DNA from 2 places in the Priestia sp. P5 genome. Region 1 is predicted to be linked to the other one. Evidence: a T-box and tRNA genes for the amino acid it is inferred to sense, from the RefSeq annotation. Region 1 holds a T-box; the other holds one or more tRNA genes.
What was found. The T-box of region 1 lies ahead of serS (serine--tRNA ligase). A T-box ahead of a tRNA ligase gene usually reads a tRNA of that ligase, here a tRNA-Ser.

Region 1 (7,843 bases):
TGCTCATATTTGCAAACATACCGAGTTGATGAATTAAGTAAAAAGCCTTCTCATATGATGGAAGTAAGTCATATGAAATGGAGGCTTTTTATTATGCAAATTTACACTGTTAAAGCAGGTGACAGTATATATAGTATTGCAAAACAGTTTCGCATTGACGCAGGAAAGATTATAAGAGCAAATGAATTACCTAATCCAAATCAACTCGTCATCGGGCAATCTATGGTTATTCCAATCAACGGTACTTACTACACAGTAAAAGCCGGAGACACTATATGGAAGATAGGAAGAAAATTAGGCGTTAGCTATCAGGCTATTGCCAATGCGAACAATGTTTCAGTTACAGCACCCTTAACCCCTGGCCGCCGCATCTTAATTCCTCCTTCCCCAAACAAAAGAAACGGTGAGTTTTTAGGGTATGTTGAAACAAGCAATCGAAAAATCACTCCTCAAACAGAGAAAATGATTAATCAGAATGCAAAATACCTTACTTATCTTGGACCAGCGAACTTCGAAGTGCAAAAAGACGGTTCTCTAAAGGCGCCTCCACTTAACAATTTAGGTTCTATTGCTAAAGAAAATGACGTCATTTTCTTAATGGTATTGGCTAATATTGAAAACGGCGCATTCAGTGACGAAGTCGGCCGAGCAATTTTAAATAATAAAGACGTTCAAGATACGCTCTTAAATAATATTGTAAAAACAGCGAAAGAACAAAATTTCAGAGACATTCACTTTGACTTCGAATTTTTGCGTCCGGCAGATAAAGAAGCTTATATTGCATTTTTACAAAAAGCAAAAAAGCGTCTTCAAGATGAGCAACTTCTTATGTCTGTCGCTTTAGCTCCGAAGACAAGTCGAGATCAAAAAGGCAAATGGTATGAAGCACATGATTATAAAGCCATTGGAGAGATTGCTAACTTCGTTGTTCCGATGACATATGAATGGGGATATAGCGGTGGGCCTCCTATGGCCGTCTCTCCTATTGGTCCCGTACGTGATGTTTTAGAATATGCAGTGTCTGAAATACCTAGTTCAAAAATTATTATGGGTCAAAACCTATACGGTTACGATTGGACACTTCCTTACAAACCAGGAGGAGAATATGCCAAAGCCATTAGTCCTCAACGAGCTATTGAGTTGGCAGCTCGCTATAAAGTAGCTATTCAATACGACAATAAAGCACAGGCTCCTTTCTTCCGGTATAAAGATGAACAGCAGCGCACCCACGAAGTATGGTTTGAAGACGCTAGGTCTATTCAGGCCAAGTTTGATTTAATCAAAGAATTAAAACTTAGAGGAATGGCCTACTGGAAACTAGGCTTGGATTTCCCGCAAAACTGGCTCTTGATTGAAGATAACTTCAAAATTACAAAAAGAGTGACACAGCCATAAATAGGGAAAGCTTACTGTGAACAGTAGGCTTTTTGTTATTCTTCTTACTAGAAGAAATTTCTTTTCCCCTTATTCTCCTTCTCTATGTTAAAATATTTTTTGTCTGTTTTTTTTGAACGAGTGGTCATGAAGGAGGCAAATGAATGCAAGGCACACCTTTTATTTCAGTAGAAGGACCCATCGGTGTCGGAAAAACCTCTCTAGCTAAAGAGATTGCACAAGCATTTCAATTCGAAATTTTAAAAGAAATCGTAGATGAAAATCCATTTCTCGGGAAATTTTATGAAAATATTAACGAGTGGAGTTTTCAAACCGAAATGTTTTTTCTATGTAATCGATATAAGCAGTTGGAGGATATTCAAAAAGGGTTCTTATCTTATAAAAAACCTGTTGTAGCAGATTATCATATTATGAAAAACATGATTTTTGCTGAGCAAACGTTAAAAGATGAACAGTATAAAAAATATGTACAAATCTTCCACATCTTAACGGCTGATATGCCAGCTCCGAACATTATTATTTATTTAAATGCCAGTTTGGATACCTTGTTAAAGCGTATTAAAATGCGCGGAAGAGAAATTGAACGAAACATCGATCCTCACTACCTTGCGAGGCTAAGTGATGATTACGAAAAGGCTATGACGGCGTTTGAACAAAATAACCCTGATGTAACCATTTTACGTTATGACGGTGATGAAATAGATTTTGTACAAAATAAACAACACTTAAATAGAATCTTATCAGAGGTTCAAGAGAGTATGTTAAAAAGGAGTATGTAATGGTAAACTTACGATCTAAATACAACATTCCTAATGATGCTGTGTTGACGATAGCGGGTACAGTTGGAGTTGGGAAATCTACAATGACTCAATCATTGGCTGATGCTCTCCAATTTCGCACATCGTTTGAAAAAGTAGATTCCAACCCTTACCTGGACAAATTTTATGGGGATTTTGAACGTTGGAGCTTTCACCTACAGGTATATTTTCTAGCGGAACGCTTTAAAGAACAAAAGAAAATTTTCGAGTATGGCGGCGGCTTCATCCAAGACAGATCCATTTACGAAGATACCGGTATCTTCGCTAAGATGCATTTTGAAAAAGGAACGATGTCTAAAGTAGACTATGAAACATATACAAGCTTATTCGATGCAATGGTTATGACTCCATATTTCCCTCATCCGGATCTGCTCATTTATTTGGAAGGCAGCTTCGAAGATATTGTAGATCGCATTCAAGAAAGAGGGCGACCAATGGAACAGCAAACGCCTCTTGATTATTGGAAAGAGATGCACGCCCGATACGAAGACTGGATTAATAACTTTACGGCTTGCCCTATTCTTCGTTTAGATATTAGAGAATACGACCTTCTTAAGGATCCTGATTCAATTGAATCAATTGTGGAAAAAGTGGCTCGCTTTTTACAACATAATGAAAAGTTAAAACGTCGTCATCTATAAAAAATGCCGCTTTATCTATTAAAGCGGCATTTTTAACAAATAAAAAACCGTTACTTATAAGTAACGGTTTTCCAATCTCCAATTTATCGCGCTATGTTAATTGCATTATAAGTCAAATATGGCGGAGGAAGAGGGATTCGAACCCCCGCGGGCTTTAACACCCCTGTCGGTTTTCAAGACCGATCCCTTCAGCCGGACTTGGGTATTCCTCCGTATCGACAAGTATTAATTTATCATATACAAATAATGAAGTCAACTCTTTTATTGATTTTTTTAAAAAAGATGTTCATTAAGAATTAATTCTTAATGAACATCTTCTATTTTTATTTAGAAATAAATTCTTTATTTCCCATATATGGACGAAGCACTTCTGGAATTTGAATTGATCCATCTTCCTGCTGGTAGTTTTCTAAGATTGCAGCTACCGTACGGCCAATTGCTAAGCCAGAACCGTTTAGTGTATGAACATGCTCTGGTTTTGCTTTTGTATCACGGCGGAAGCGAATATTAGCACGGCGAGCTTGGAAGCTTTCAAAGTTTGAACAAGAAGAAATTTCACGATACGTTTCATAACTTGGAATCCAAACTTCAATATCATACTTTTTGGCTGCTGTGAAACCTAGGTCAGCTGTACACATGCTTAGAACTCGGTAAGGTAAACCTAATAGTTGAAGAACCTTTTCAGCATGGCCTGTTAATTTTTCTAATTCATCATAAGAATCTTCTGGCTTAACAAAGCGAACAAGTTCTACTTTATTAAACTGATGCTGACGAATAAGACCACGTGTATCTCTTCCTGCAGAGCCTGCTTCTGAGCGGAAGCAAGCACTATACGCTGTATAAGCAATTGGAAGCTGATCTCCGCTTAAGATTTCATCACGGTGTAAATTTGTAACTGGTACTTCAGCTGTAGGAATTAAGAAATAATCTTCTTCTTTAATCTTGAATGCATCTTCTTCAAATTTAGGAAGCTGCCCTGTTCCCGTCATGCTTGTACGATTTACCATATATGGAGGAAGGATTTCTTCATAACCATGCTCATCCATATGTAAATCCATCATAAAGTTAATAAGGGCACGTTCTAATCTTGCACCTAACCCTTTATAAAATACAAAGCGGCTTCCCGTTACTTTCGAAGCTCTTTCAAAATCTAAAATATTTAAATCAGTTCCTAAATCCCAATGCGGTTTTGGTTCAAAATCAAATTGTTTAATTTCTCCCCATTTGCGAACTTCTACATTATCATCTTCAGTTTCACCTACAGGCGTACTTTCATGTGGAACGTTAGGAATTGAAAGTAGCAATAGTTCTAATTCTTCTTCAACGCTGCGAAGCTCTTCATCCAATTGCTTTACGCGGTCTCCTACTTCACGCATTTCAACGATTAAATGATCAGCATCTTGTTTTTCACGCTTCAATTGTGCAATTTGCTGTGATACTTCATTTCGCTTGCTTTTTAACTCTTCTGTTTGAGCAATTAGCTCTCGGCGTTTTGCATCTAACTCTTCAAAGCGACCTAAGTCCGTTAAGTCCTCACCACGAAACTTGAGCTTTTCTTTTACTTCATTAAAATTAGCACGTAAAAATTTTAAATCTAACATACTTAGTACCTCCTTTAGTATAAAAGGGCAAAATAAAAACTCTCATCCCCATGAAAGGGACGAGAGTTTACCCGCGTTGCCACCCTAATTGAAAGCTAAAATAAGCCTTCCTCTTAAACCAGATAACGGATGAACCGAAACTGCCTACTACTTTTTCGACAGCTTGCTCCAGGACGGATTCATAAGAATTGATTATCGATTCACACCAGCCATCGACTCTCTTGAAATCAAAAATCTTATTACTATTTCCTATCAACGCTTTATACCAATATCATTTTTATTAATCATAATGTACTACAAGTCTGTACAAGATGCAATTCATTTATACAGGTTTTTTTGAAGCTTCTTCAACCATTGCTACGAAATACTGTGCCATGCGAGCATCATCTGTTAATTCTGGATGAAACGAACATCCCAAGAATTGACCTTGTCTTGCCGCAACAATTCGATCGTTATGCATGGCTAAGACTTCAACGTTTTCTCCTACTTCTACAATATGCGGAGCACGGATAAATACGCCTATAAAATCTTCACCGATATCTTTAATATTTAGGGCAGCTTCAAAGCTATCCCGTTGACGCCCAAACGAGTTTCGAGCTACCGTAATATCCATAACACCTAAATGGGGCTCTTCACGGTCAACGACTTGTCCTGCGAGTAAAATTAAACCCGCACACGTACCAAATACCGGTTTACCTGCTTGTGCAAACTGGCGAAGAGGTTCCATAAAGTCATATTTGTCAATCAGACGACGCATCGCTGTGCTTTCGCCGCCCGGTAGGATTAAACCATCTATTTCGTTTAGCTGTTCAACTTTTTTTATGATAATGGCTTCAGCGCCTGCTGCTTCTAATGCTTGTGCATGCTCGCGAAAGGCACCTTGTAATCCTAACACGCCTACTTTTACCATTTTGTCAAAACTCCCTTTAAATTACCATCCACGCTCTTGCATGCGGTTTTCTGGTAATAATGATGAAATTTCAATCCCTTTCATTGCACTTCCTAATCCTTTTGATAAGTTTGCAATCAGTTCATAGTCTTGATAATGTGTTGTTGCTTCCACGATTGCTCGCGCAAACTTTTCAGGGTTGTCTGATTTAAAGATTCCTGATCCAACAAACACGCCGTCTGCTCCAAGCTGCATCATTAACGCTGCGTCTGCGGGTGTTGCTACACCGCCTGCTGCAAAGTTTACAACCGGTAAACGACCTTCACGTTTAATTTGCAGTAATAACTCATAAGGTGCACCTAATAGTTTAGCTTCTGTCATTAACTCATCTTCGTCCATGCCCACAACTTTACGTACTTGAGCATTTACTTGACGCATATGACGCACTGCTTCCACAATGTTTCCTGTCCCTGGTTCGCCCTTTGTACGAAGCATTGCAGCTCCTTCAGCAATACGACGAGATGCTTCGCCAAGATCACGGCAACCGCACACAAATGGAACCGTAAATGTATTTTTATTTAAATGAAACTCCTCATCAGCTGGAGTCAACACTTCACTTTCATCGATGTAGTCTACACCCATCGCTTCTAGCACGCGTGCTTCAACAATATGGCCAATACGAGCTTTTGCCATAACTGGAATGGACACAGCATTCATCACTTCTTCAACAATTGTTGGGTCTGCCATACGAGACACGCCGCCTGCCGCACGGATATCAGCTGGAACACGCTCTAATGCCATAACAGCAACAGCGCCTGCTGCTTCTGCAATTTTTGCTTGCTCTGCATTGATCACGTCCATGATAACGCCACCTTTTTGCATTTCCGCCATTCCTCGTTTTACACGATCAGTACCTGTAATGTTATTCATGTTTGTCTTCCTCCTGTATCAAGTGTTTCACAATAATTTTTAGTGTATATACAAAATTCAAAACTTAGTGTCTATTTTACCGTATTTTTCGGAAAATTCCTATCTAATTTATAGATTATATACAAACAAATCTAAAAATAAAAAGAAGAGATACTCTCTTGTAGTATCTCTTCTTTCTTTTGAGTTATCATTAAAACCAATTATTCACTGTATTTGCAGCATTCATCCAAATATCGCTGAAGAAGTTACCAATACTGCGGATAGCGAGAGAGAACCATCCAGCTTTTTCAACAGATTCGTTTGTCACAACCGGTGTCATGCTATCTGTAGTTTGACCTCCTACATAGCCTAGATCTTTGAGATTGCTGTTTGTTGCACTCACATAAGCAACTGTTTCTCCTTTTTTAATAGGAGCAACAACTTTTTGATCGTTCATAACTTTATCGTTTAACTTAAAGTTGATTTTAGTATGATCTTTTTGACCTTTTTCGGTAATAATCTTTACAGAATTCTTTGGAGAAACGGAAGCTTCTTTTGATTTTCCTTTAGCAACATCAATTGTTTCATGCCCTTTGATTTCGCCGTTAGCAGGCACTACTTCTTTTAACTGAAAATGACTAAAAGCATAATCCAATATCTTTTTCGTTTGAGAAAAACGAGCAGCTTCCGTAGACTTGCCGTTTTCCTTGGCATTCATTACAACTGTTATGTATCTTACCCCGTTACGCTCTGCAGTTCCAGTGAAACATTGACCTGCAAAATCTGTATGACCAGTTTTTAAGCCGTCTACGCCGCTGTAGGCAGCTGAAAAACCTGGGAGCATCTTATTCCAATTGTTCATTTTTGTTTCGCCTTGTTGCCCTTGTCTAAACATTTTAGAAGGAGTTTTAGCTACTTCCAAAGATTCTGGATAATCATGAATTAAGTGATAAGCAAGGGTAGCAACTGCCCGAGCCGATAGAAGGTTCTCATCTTCTTCCTTCGTTCCTTTTGGATACATTCCTTTTAGCAAAGAATTAGAAAGACCTGTGGAATTGACAAATTTTGATTCACCCATATTTAATCTTTTTGCCGTTTCATTCATTAACTTAATAAAACGTTCTTCAGAATCGCTAACAGCTTCAGCTAAAGCAATTGCAGCTCCATTAGCTGAATAAATAGCCATGGCATCATATAATTCTTTCACCGTGTATTTTTGGTTTTCAATTAACGGTACATTTGATAATCCATAATCCTGAGAAATTTTAGCTGCATATTTACTAACTGGTACACGTTGATCCCAAGATAATTTCTTATCTTTTATGGATTCTAATACTAGGTATTCCGTCATCATTTTTGTCATGCTTGCAATACCTAATAAAGCATCCGTATTTTTCCCGTATAATACTTTCCCCGTACTTGCCTCTACTAAGATTGCTGCATCTGCTTCAACGCCAATATCATCTGTTTTAGGAGCAGCTGATGCTTGTGTAGAGACAAAAAATACGCTGGCCATTAACATAACAGCAATGACACAAATTAATTGTTTCTGTACTGCGTTTCTCACTCTATACCCTCCAAACGTAAACT
Region 2 (7,843 bases), on a different contig from region 1:
GCAGGAGGTTTGTGGGTTTTGTATCAGTTGAAAATTTTTTCTTCTGCAATGGGAAGAAGAAAAGTTGTACAGAAATAAAGAGGCTGAGACAAAAGTATGTTAGTTGAAGAAGCTCCGAACGAATTTGATTCTTGATCAAGAATCAAATTCGTTCGGAGCTTTTTATTGGCAGGGTAAACATAGATTTTATGTATGTAGGTGCTTCTAGCGGTTGATTGGATTCATTTCGTTATGTTTCAATCGCTTTATTAGGTTTTATCTTTTTTCTTATAGGAACCCTTGTGACGAGCAACAAGTAAATGAAGAACGTTCCTATCCAGTAAAGAGAGCTATGTGTTGCTAGAGACAAAGAAAAAGCTTCAAAGAGCGTATAAAGCAGCGTGAAGGCTACCGTACTATAAGCGCTCAGTGCCCACAGCTGCTTAAAAGGAAGCTGCTTTTTAGTAATGAGTCCAATCAGCTTTCCAAGATAAGCAAGGCAGGTAATAAAAAGGAAGTTTAGTCCAGATGTTAATACGTACAGTAAAAGCATAGCGATAGGGACAAGTATGTATAGAGAAAATTTTTGTTCGTGCAGCAAGTTTAACAGTTCATTTTTATCTTTATGGTGCCAGTTTAGCAACTCATATGAATACGTTTGTGTTTGTGAATTAGTCGTGATGTAAATTCCATCCTTTAAAAAACCAATTGCATGAGCAGGGGAATGAAACCGTTCAATAGACTGTGAGGGGTTTAAGATAAAAGCGGTACCGTTTACTTTTTTTGTGAAAGGTTGACTTGACGTAAGCTGTGAGTTTGAAATAGAAAAAGAAGAAACAGATTTTGGAAGATCTGTAGTAGCGATATGATAGCCGTTTACAATCGTCAAAGTCATAAAGAAAAATGTAGGCAGCAAAGAAATAAATGTTAAAAACAGCACAAAGCCAATTGTTTTATTCGTATGCTCAAAGCGAAGCGACCTTATTTTTTTGAAGGAAGTAAAACTCCATGCCATCTTTTTCAGCATGCTCATTGTAAAGCCTCCTCTTATTGAAGATTCTGATTATACCTTATTTTATAGCGAAAATTTAAGGTTTACAATAGATTTTAGAAACCGTTACCAATTACAATGATGCGGTGGAGCGTTTTGTCACAAGCACATCTTATGCGTATATGTACAGGTTTTGCCGTCATTGTTTTTGGGGATATTACGGGCAGCTTGAGGACCGTGCTGTTAATATTGCAGATGTACAATCGAAAATCATTATTTGAAGAGGTATTCGAAAGTAAAATAAAGGAAGGACTCGTCGTGCAAGGTCTTTCTTTATAGGAGTGATTATTGTATGATAAATAGTAATAATAAAAAGGATAGGTGCGGGCATGGCTATTTTATGTTGGGCATTAATTATCATTAGCTTTGTTGTATCGTTTGTTGGGTTGGTTTATCCCATCATCCCAAGCGTGCTATTTGTAGCTCTAGGATTTGTTATATACGGTTTATTTTATGATTTTAGCTCCTATAGCTGGTTATTTTGGGTGATACAAGGATTGTTAGTTGTCGCACTTTTTTTAGCAGACTATATAGCTAATATTATTGGTGTGAAAAAATTCGGAGGCACTAAAGCAGGTGTTTGGGGAAGTACAGTTGGGCTGCTTGTGGGTCCGTTTGTCATTCCGGGATTTGGAATTATTTTAGGGCCGTTTATCGGAGCGATTGTAGGAGAACTGATTGTTCATCGGACCACAATTAGCAACGCAGTAAAAATTGGAGTAGGTTCGGTTATTGGCTTTTTTAGTGGCGCTATTTCAAAAGGATTTATTCAACTGCTGATGATTGCCTATTTTTTATACGCTGTTTTAAAATAATATATTGACTTTAGGCTAGAAACATGTTAAATTTTTAATGTCGCTAGTAAATGTTATATTGTTCCACAGTAGCTCAGTGGTAGAGCTATCGGCTGTTAACCGATCGGTCGTAGGTTCGAGTCCTACCTGTGGAGCCATGGCGGTGTAGCTCAGCTGGCTAGAGCGTACGGTTCATACCCGTGAGGTCGGGGGTTCGATCCCCTCCGCCGCTATTTTCCAATTTGCATTTGTGACATACATAATTCATACTGTTCCACAGTAGCTCAGTGGTAGAGCTATCGGCTGTTAACCGATCGGTCGTAGGTTCGAGTCCTACCTGTGGAGCCATGTGGACCCTTAGCTCAGCTGGTTAGAGCAGACGGCTCATAACCGTCCGGTCGCAGGTTCGAGTCCTGCAGGGTCCACCATTTATAGGGTTGGAGGAATACCCAAGTCCGGCTGAAGGGATCGGTCTTGAAAACCGACAGGGGTGTTAAAGCCCGCGGGGGTTCGAATCCCTCTTCCTCCGCCATACTATTGTCTATTCAAAGCTTCTTTTGAGAAAAAGAAGCTTTTTTTATGTTTAAAAGAATAGCGAATGGGAATTAGGTAAATATAAATCATGGATTAGGAACTTTTTATTTGAAACAGTAGGGTAAATTTGCTAATCTAAACGTATATGGTGCTTTTGCGCCAAAATGCTTACATATTTTGAAGGAGGAATTATTCATGGCTTACAAATTACCAGAACTACCTTATGCATACGATGCACTGGAACCACATATCGACAAAGAAACAATGAATATTCACCACACCAAACATCACAACACATATGTTACAAATCTAAACGCTGCTGTTGAAGGCAAAGCGGATTTAGAAAGCAAAAGTATTGAAGAGTTAATTTCAAACTTAGATGCTGTTCCTGAAGATATCCGTACAGCAGTACGCAATAACGGTGGCGGTCATGCGAACCACTCATTATTTTGGACAATCCTTTGCCCTAACGGCGGCGGTGCTCCAACTGGTGAATTAGCGGACGCTATCGCTAGCAAATTCGGCAGCTTTGATCAATTCAAAGAAGAATTTGCAAATGCAGCTAAAACTCGCTTCGGTTCTGGCTGGGCTTGGTTAGTTGTAAACAACGGCGAATTAGAAGTAACAAGCACACCAAACCAAGATAGCCCATTAATGGAAGGCAAAACGCCAATTCTTGGTCTAGACGTTTGGGAGCACGCTTACTACTTAAATTACCAAAACCGCCGTCCAGATTACATTTCAGCATTCTTTAATGTTGTAAAATGGGACGAAGTTGCTAAGCGTTACGACGCTGCAAAATAAGCTAAAGACGTATTTAAGAGCCAGTAAAGTAATTATTACCTTTACTGGCTTTTTTGTTTTCCAATTCTTTTACATATCTCCTTTTCTTTTTCACACACTAGGTGTAGAAGAGAAAAGGAGTTTTTTGATATGCCTTTATTAAAAAAAGTAGTTGGAGATGTAGAAGTTAGTAAAGATTTACTTTTGCTTTTAATTATAGGCGGTCTTTATGCCTTGGCTATTTCAATTTCCAATTCGTTTGTTAACATTTATCTGTGGAAACAATCAGGCGAATTTTCGGATCTCGCTATTTATAATTTAGCGGTAGTGGTGCTTCAGCCGCTTACGTTTATTTTAGCAGGTAAATGGGCCAAACGAATTGACCGGGTTGTAGTTTTAAGGTTAGGTGTATCTTTTTTAGCTGTTTTTTATATCGCTGTATTAGTCAGTGGAGCTAACGCAGCCGAGTATTTAGTATTGCTTGGTGGACTGCTGGGTATAGGATACGGCTTTTATTGGCTAGCTTTTAATGTGCTAACTTTTGAAATTACAGAACCTGATACAAGAGACTTTTTTAACGGATTTTTAGGGATCTTAAACTCTTTTGCAGGGATGATTGGTCCTTTAGGAGCGGGCTTTGTTATTTCCGCTTTGTATGAATCACTTGGGTATAAAATTGTGTTTGGTGTATCGCTGCTATTGTTTATCGGTGCCGTTGTGCTTAGTTTTTTTATTACAAGACGCGCAGCGGAAGGAGTATACAAATTTAAAGAAGTATGGGCTGAACGAAAAGTCAATAAAGACTGGAATCGAATATTGCAGGCTCATTTCTTTCAAGGGTTGCGTGAAGGTACGTTCATTTTTGTTGTATCCGTCATGGTATTTATTACGACGGGAAGTGAATTAGCTTTAGGAACATATGGACTGGTGAATTCAGCGGTTGCATTTGTAGGATACTATGTTGCCTCAAGGTTTATTAAGCAAAAAAATCGCCTTCGGTTTATCTTCACAGGGGGCCTCCTTCTCTATGGAGCAGTCTTTTTGCTTATCTTTAACTTATCGTATCCAAAGTTAATTATATATGCTGTTTGTATTGCCATTGCCTATCCTATTTTATTGGTTCCATTCATTTCTCTAACGTACGATGTGATTGGACGAGCAAAAGACGTTGTTTCAAAAAGAATTGAATACATTGTTGTCAGAGAAGTATTTCTGAATATCGGGCGCGTCGTTTCCATATCTTTATTTTTAATAGCTGTACTATTTTTTGATGAAGCAAAAAGTATTCCCATTTTATTAGCTATTGTTGGAGCAGGGCATACGATCATTTATTTTTGTGTGAGACATATCTCACAGCCTCTGCACAAAAAAGAAACGACTGTTACTCCTCCGGTATTAAATGAAGGAGACGGAGAGTCTCCAGCTTAGAGTGTTATCAGCTCCTTCATTTGTACTATGGAAAATGCTTCGCTTTTCTTTTAGAATAAATACGTTGTGTAAATAGGCACCTGCCAGGTGTCTATTTATTTGCTAAATGGCTGATTTTATGGTGTTATGGTATATATGTTTTATAAAGTGTAGGTGTTGGTATGAAAAAGAAAAAAAGAAGAAAAAGTCACGTGCCTTTTCGTGTAAACTTACTTTTTTTGACCGTATTTGCCCTATTTTCCGTATTAATTTTGCGGTTGGGACTTGTTCAAATTGTATACGGTGAGAATTACGAACGAGAAGTCGAAAAAACACAGGACGTTACGGTCAGTACGCCTGTTCCTCGAGGGAAAATGTACGATCGTTATAACCGCGTAATTGTAGATAATACCTCTTTAAATACGATTACATATACTCGTTTTCAAGGAAATACAGCTGAAGAAAGGCTGCGCATCGCTAAAAAGTTAGCCACTATGATCGATGTTCCTTACACCACAAATGTGATTGATATTCCGGAAAATAAAAAGAATAAAGATGCTAAAAATGTGGTAAAAATTACAGAACGTGATATGAAGGATTATTGGATTATGCTTCACCCTAAAGAAGCGGAACAGAAAATTACGCAAGCTGATCGTAAAAAAGTTCAAGATGGTGAAATGACTGATGACGAACTATATCAACGTCAGTTAGACCGCATCTCTAAAAAAGATTTAGAAAGTCTAAAGAGTGATTTAGAAGTTCTCGCTATTAAGCGCCAAATGGAGGCAGGTTACTCTAACACCCCGCAAATTGTTAAGAGCGGTGTGACAAATGAAGAGTATGCCGTTGTAAGTGAGCACTTAGATGAACTTCCAGGTGTTGATACAACAACGTATTGGGATCGCTCATACCCAGAAAACAGTACTCTTCGTACTTTGCTTGGAAATGTATCATCTGCCAACGAAGGACTGCCTAAAGATAAAGTACAGTATTACTTGTCAAGAGGCTATAGCCGAAATGACCAAGTTGGGACGAGCTATTTAGAGAAGCAATACGAAGCTCAGCTCAGCGGTCAAAAAGAAAAAGTCCAATATGTAACAGATAAAAAAGGAAATCTCCTTGATACAATTCAAGTGTCTAAAGGTGAACGCGGCAGTGATTTGGTTTTAACTATTGATATGGAGCTTCAAAAAGCGGTAGAAAAACAAATTACGGACCAGCTTTTAGCCAAAAAGCAAATGAAAGGAACGCAATTTTTAGACCGTGCTTTTGTTATTATGATGGATCCTCACACAGGAGAAATTTTAACAATGGCAGGTAAAAAATACACCGTTGATAAGAAGACTGGAGCGCCTAAAATAGAAGATTTTGCATTAGGGAATATTTCAACATCTTATACAATGGGCTCTGTTGTAAAAGGAGCAACGGTTTTAGCCGGCTTAGATGCAGGAGCTATTAAGCCAAACACAGTGTTCGTTGATGAACCGTTAAAAATTAAAGGAACACCGGTTAAGAAATCAGCTGAGGCTGAAGGGTTAGGACCCTTAACGTATTCATCTGCGTTAAAATATTCATCCAACGTATTTATGTTTAAAACGGTAATGGCCATGGCAGGGTTACAGTATCATAAAAACATGACTTTACCGATTAAACCTGATACATTCAGCGAACTGCGTTCTTACTACAGTCAGTTCGGCTTAGGCGTATCAACAGGCATAGATCTTGATAACGAATCAACAGGTGTCCAAGGCGGAAGCGATGTTCCAGGTACGGCGCTTGATTTAGGAATTGGTCAGTATGATACGTACACGCCGCTGCAGCTTGTTCAATATACTTCTGCAATAGCTAATGGAGGGTATCGCATTAAGCCGCAGCTAGTAAAAGAAATCCGAAAACCAACGATTAAAACCGATGAAATTGGCGGTACGCAGCATTCATTTGAGCCTGATGTATTAAATCGTATCACGATGAAAGAAGAGTACATTAAAGATGTTCAAAGTGGTTTTAAACGCGTTACGCAAGAACAAGGCGGTACAGGGTATGCAGCTTTCCATACAGCGAACTATAATCCTGCTGGTAAATCAGGAACGGCACAAGCCTATGAGAAGAACCCAAGCGGAGGGGATCCGATTAAAGTTAATAATTCAAACTTTGTGGCCTTTGCTCCGGCAAATGATCCTGAAATTGCAGTAGCTGTCGTGGTACCATCGGCATTTGTGCCAAGTGCACCAAATACCATTACAAAAGAGCTTGCTCGTTCTGCCCTCGATACGTATTTTGATTTAAAGAAAAAAGGTGAACAAGAAGTAAAAGACCAAGAAGAGAATCAACAGGCTGTCATTGCAAACGACGCCAATTAAAGAGGCTGGGACAAAAGCATATTAGTTAAAGTAAGATCCGAACGAATTTGATTAAGAATCAGCTTCGTTCGGATTTTTTTATTGGTAGGGTGAACGTAGATTTCGTGTGTGTAGATGCTTTTAGCGGTTGATCGGAGGGCAAGGTGAATACTCCTGCAGGAAAAGCGGAAGCGACGAGGAGGCTCACCGGCCGCCCGTGGAAAGTGAAGTCTTGCACGAAAATCAACAGCGGTGTCGGAAGTGGTTCATACTAGCTTATTTATCCAATTTCCCCATCTTTAGATTGAATTAATTTAGTTATGTTTCTACCTCTTCTTTTTTTTATTAAAAATCTTTACATATATGGTTTTTTATTGAATTTAAGAGTCGTAAGAACTAGTTTTTTACCTAAAAAACACGCAGATAGACCATCGTTTACAAAAGCTTTACATTGAGTTAAAACACAATTAATAGTCGGCTATTATTCTGTAAGTGTAAGGGTTAATAGAAATGATCAAAATAAGGGGAAGCGTTTCGGCTTCTCGTATTTATTTACACTGATAGTAAACAATAGATATTAAATAGACATAGAGAGACTTTTATTGTGCTCAAAACGGTTAAAGACGATGAAGGAGGATTATCCAATGGCAATAACAATGGAATTGACTAACAAAGAAAAAGTAAATACTCCGCAAACAAAAGAAATTGTATATAAAACAAAAGGTTTGAATTTATGGTATGGCAACACACATGCCTTAAAAAATATTGATTTAGACATTCATGCTAACGAAGTTACCGCGATCATCGGTCCATCAGGCTGCGGAAAATCAACATATATTAAAACGTTAAATCGTATGGTAGAAATGACTCCAATTGTCCGTACATCAGGTGAGATTGAGTATAGAGGGAAAAATATTTTTGATAAATCGTACCACGTGGAAGAGCTGCGCACGCAA

Region 2: it encodes a tRNA-Ser, which carries the amino acid that the T-box ahead of serS (serine--tRNA ligase) is inferred to sense. The anticodon was not compared.

The regions. Positions count from the first base shown of each region.
Region 1 is NZ_JAKWFJ010000012.1:5,153-12,995, forward strand. Features, by position in the region: gene MMB69_RS26905 (cysteine hydrolase family protein) at 1-37, shown strand, start outside; gene MMB69_RS26910 (glycoside hydrolase family 18 protein) at 94-1,395, shown strand; gene MMB69_RS26915 (deoxynucleoside kinase) at 1,539-2,174, shown strand; gene MMB69_RS26920 (deoxynucleoside kinase) at 2,174-2,854, shown strand; tRNA gene MMB69_RS26925 (tRNA-Ser) at 2,974-3,066, opposite strand; gene serS (serine--tRNA ligase) at 3,178-4,455, opposite strand; T-box leader at 4,508-4,720, opposite strand; gene pdxT (pyridoxal 5'-phosphate synthase glutaminase subunit PdxT) at 4,778-5,365, opposite strand; gene pdxS (pyridoxal 5'-phosphate synthase lyase subunit PdxS) at 5,387-6,274, opposite strand; gene MMB69_RS26945 (serine hydrolase) at 6,465-7,820, opposite strand.
Region 2 is NZ_JAKWFJ010000001.1:375,006-382,848, forward strand. Features, by position in the region: gene MMB69_RS01900 (MFS transporter) at 1-78, shown strand, start outside; gene MMB69_RS01905 (DUF1189 domain-containing protein) at 230-1,012, opposite strand; gene MMB69_RS01910 (hypothetical protein) at 1,127-1,309, shown strand; gene MMB69_RS01915 (DUF456 domain-containing protein) at 1,360-1,845, shown strand; tRNA gene MMB69_RS01920 (tRNA-Asn) at 1,908-1,982, shown strand; tRNA gene MMB69_RS01925 (tRNA-Met) at 1,984-2,057, shown strand; tRNA gene MMB69_RS01930 (tRNA-Asn) at 2,098-2,172, shown strand; tRNA gene MMB69_RS01935 (tRNA-Ile) at 2,176-2,252, shown strand; tRNA gene MMB69_RS01940 (tRNA-Ser) at 2,264-2,356, shown strand; gene sodA (superoxide dismutase SodA) at 2,554-3,162, shown strand; gene MMB69_RS01950 (MFS transporter) at 3,292-4,569, shown strand; gene MMB69_RS01955 (peptidoglycan D,D-transpeptidase FtsI family protein) at 4,731-6,908, shown strand; gene pstB (phosphate ABC transporter ATP-binding protein PstB) at 7,544-7,843, shown strand, end outside.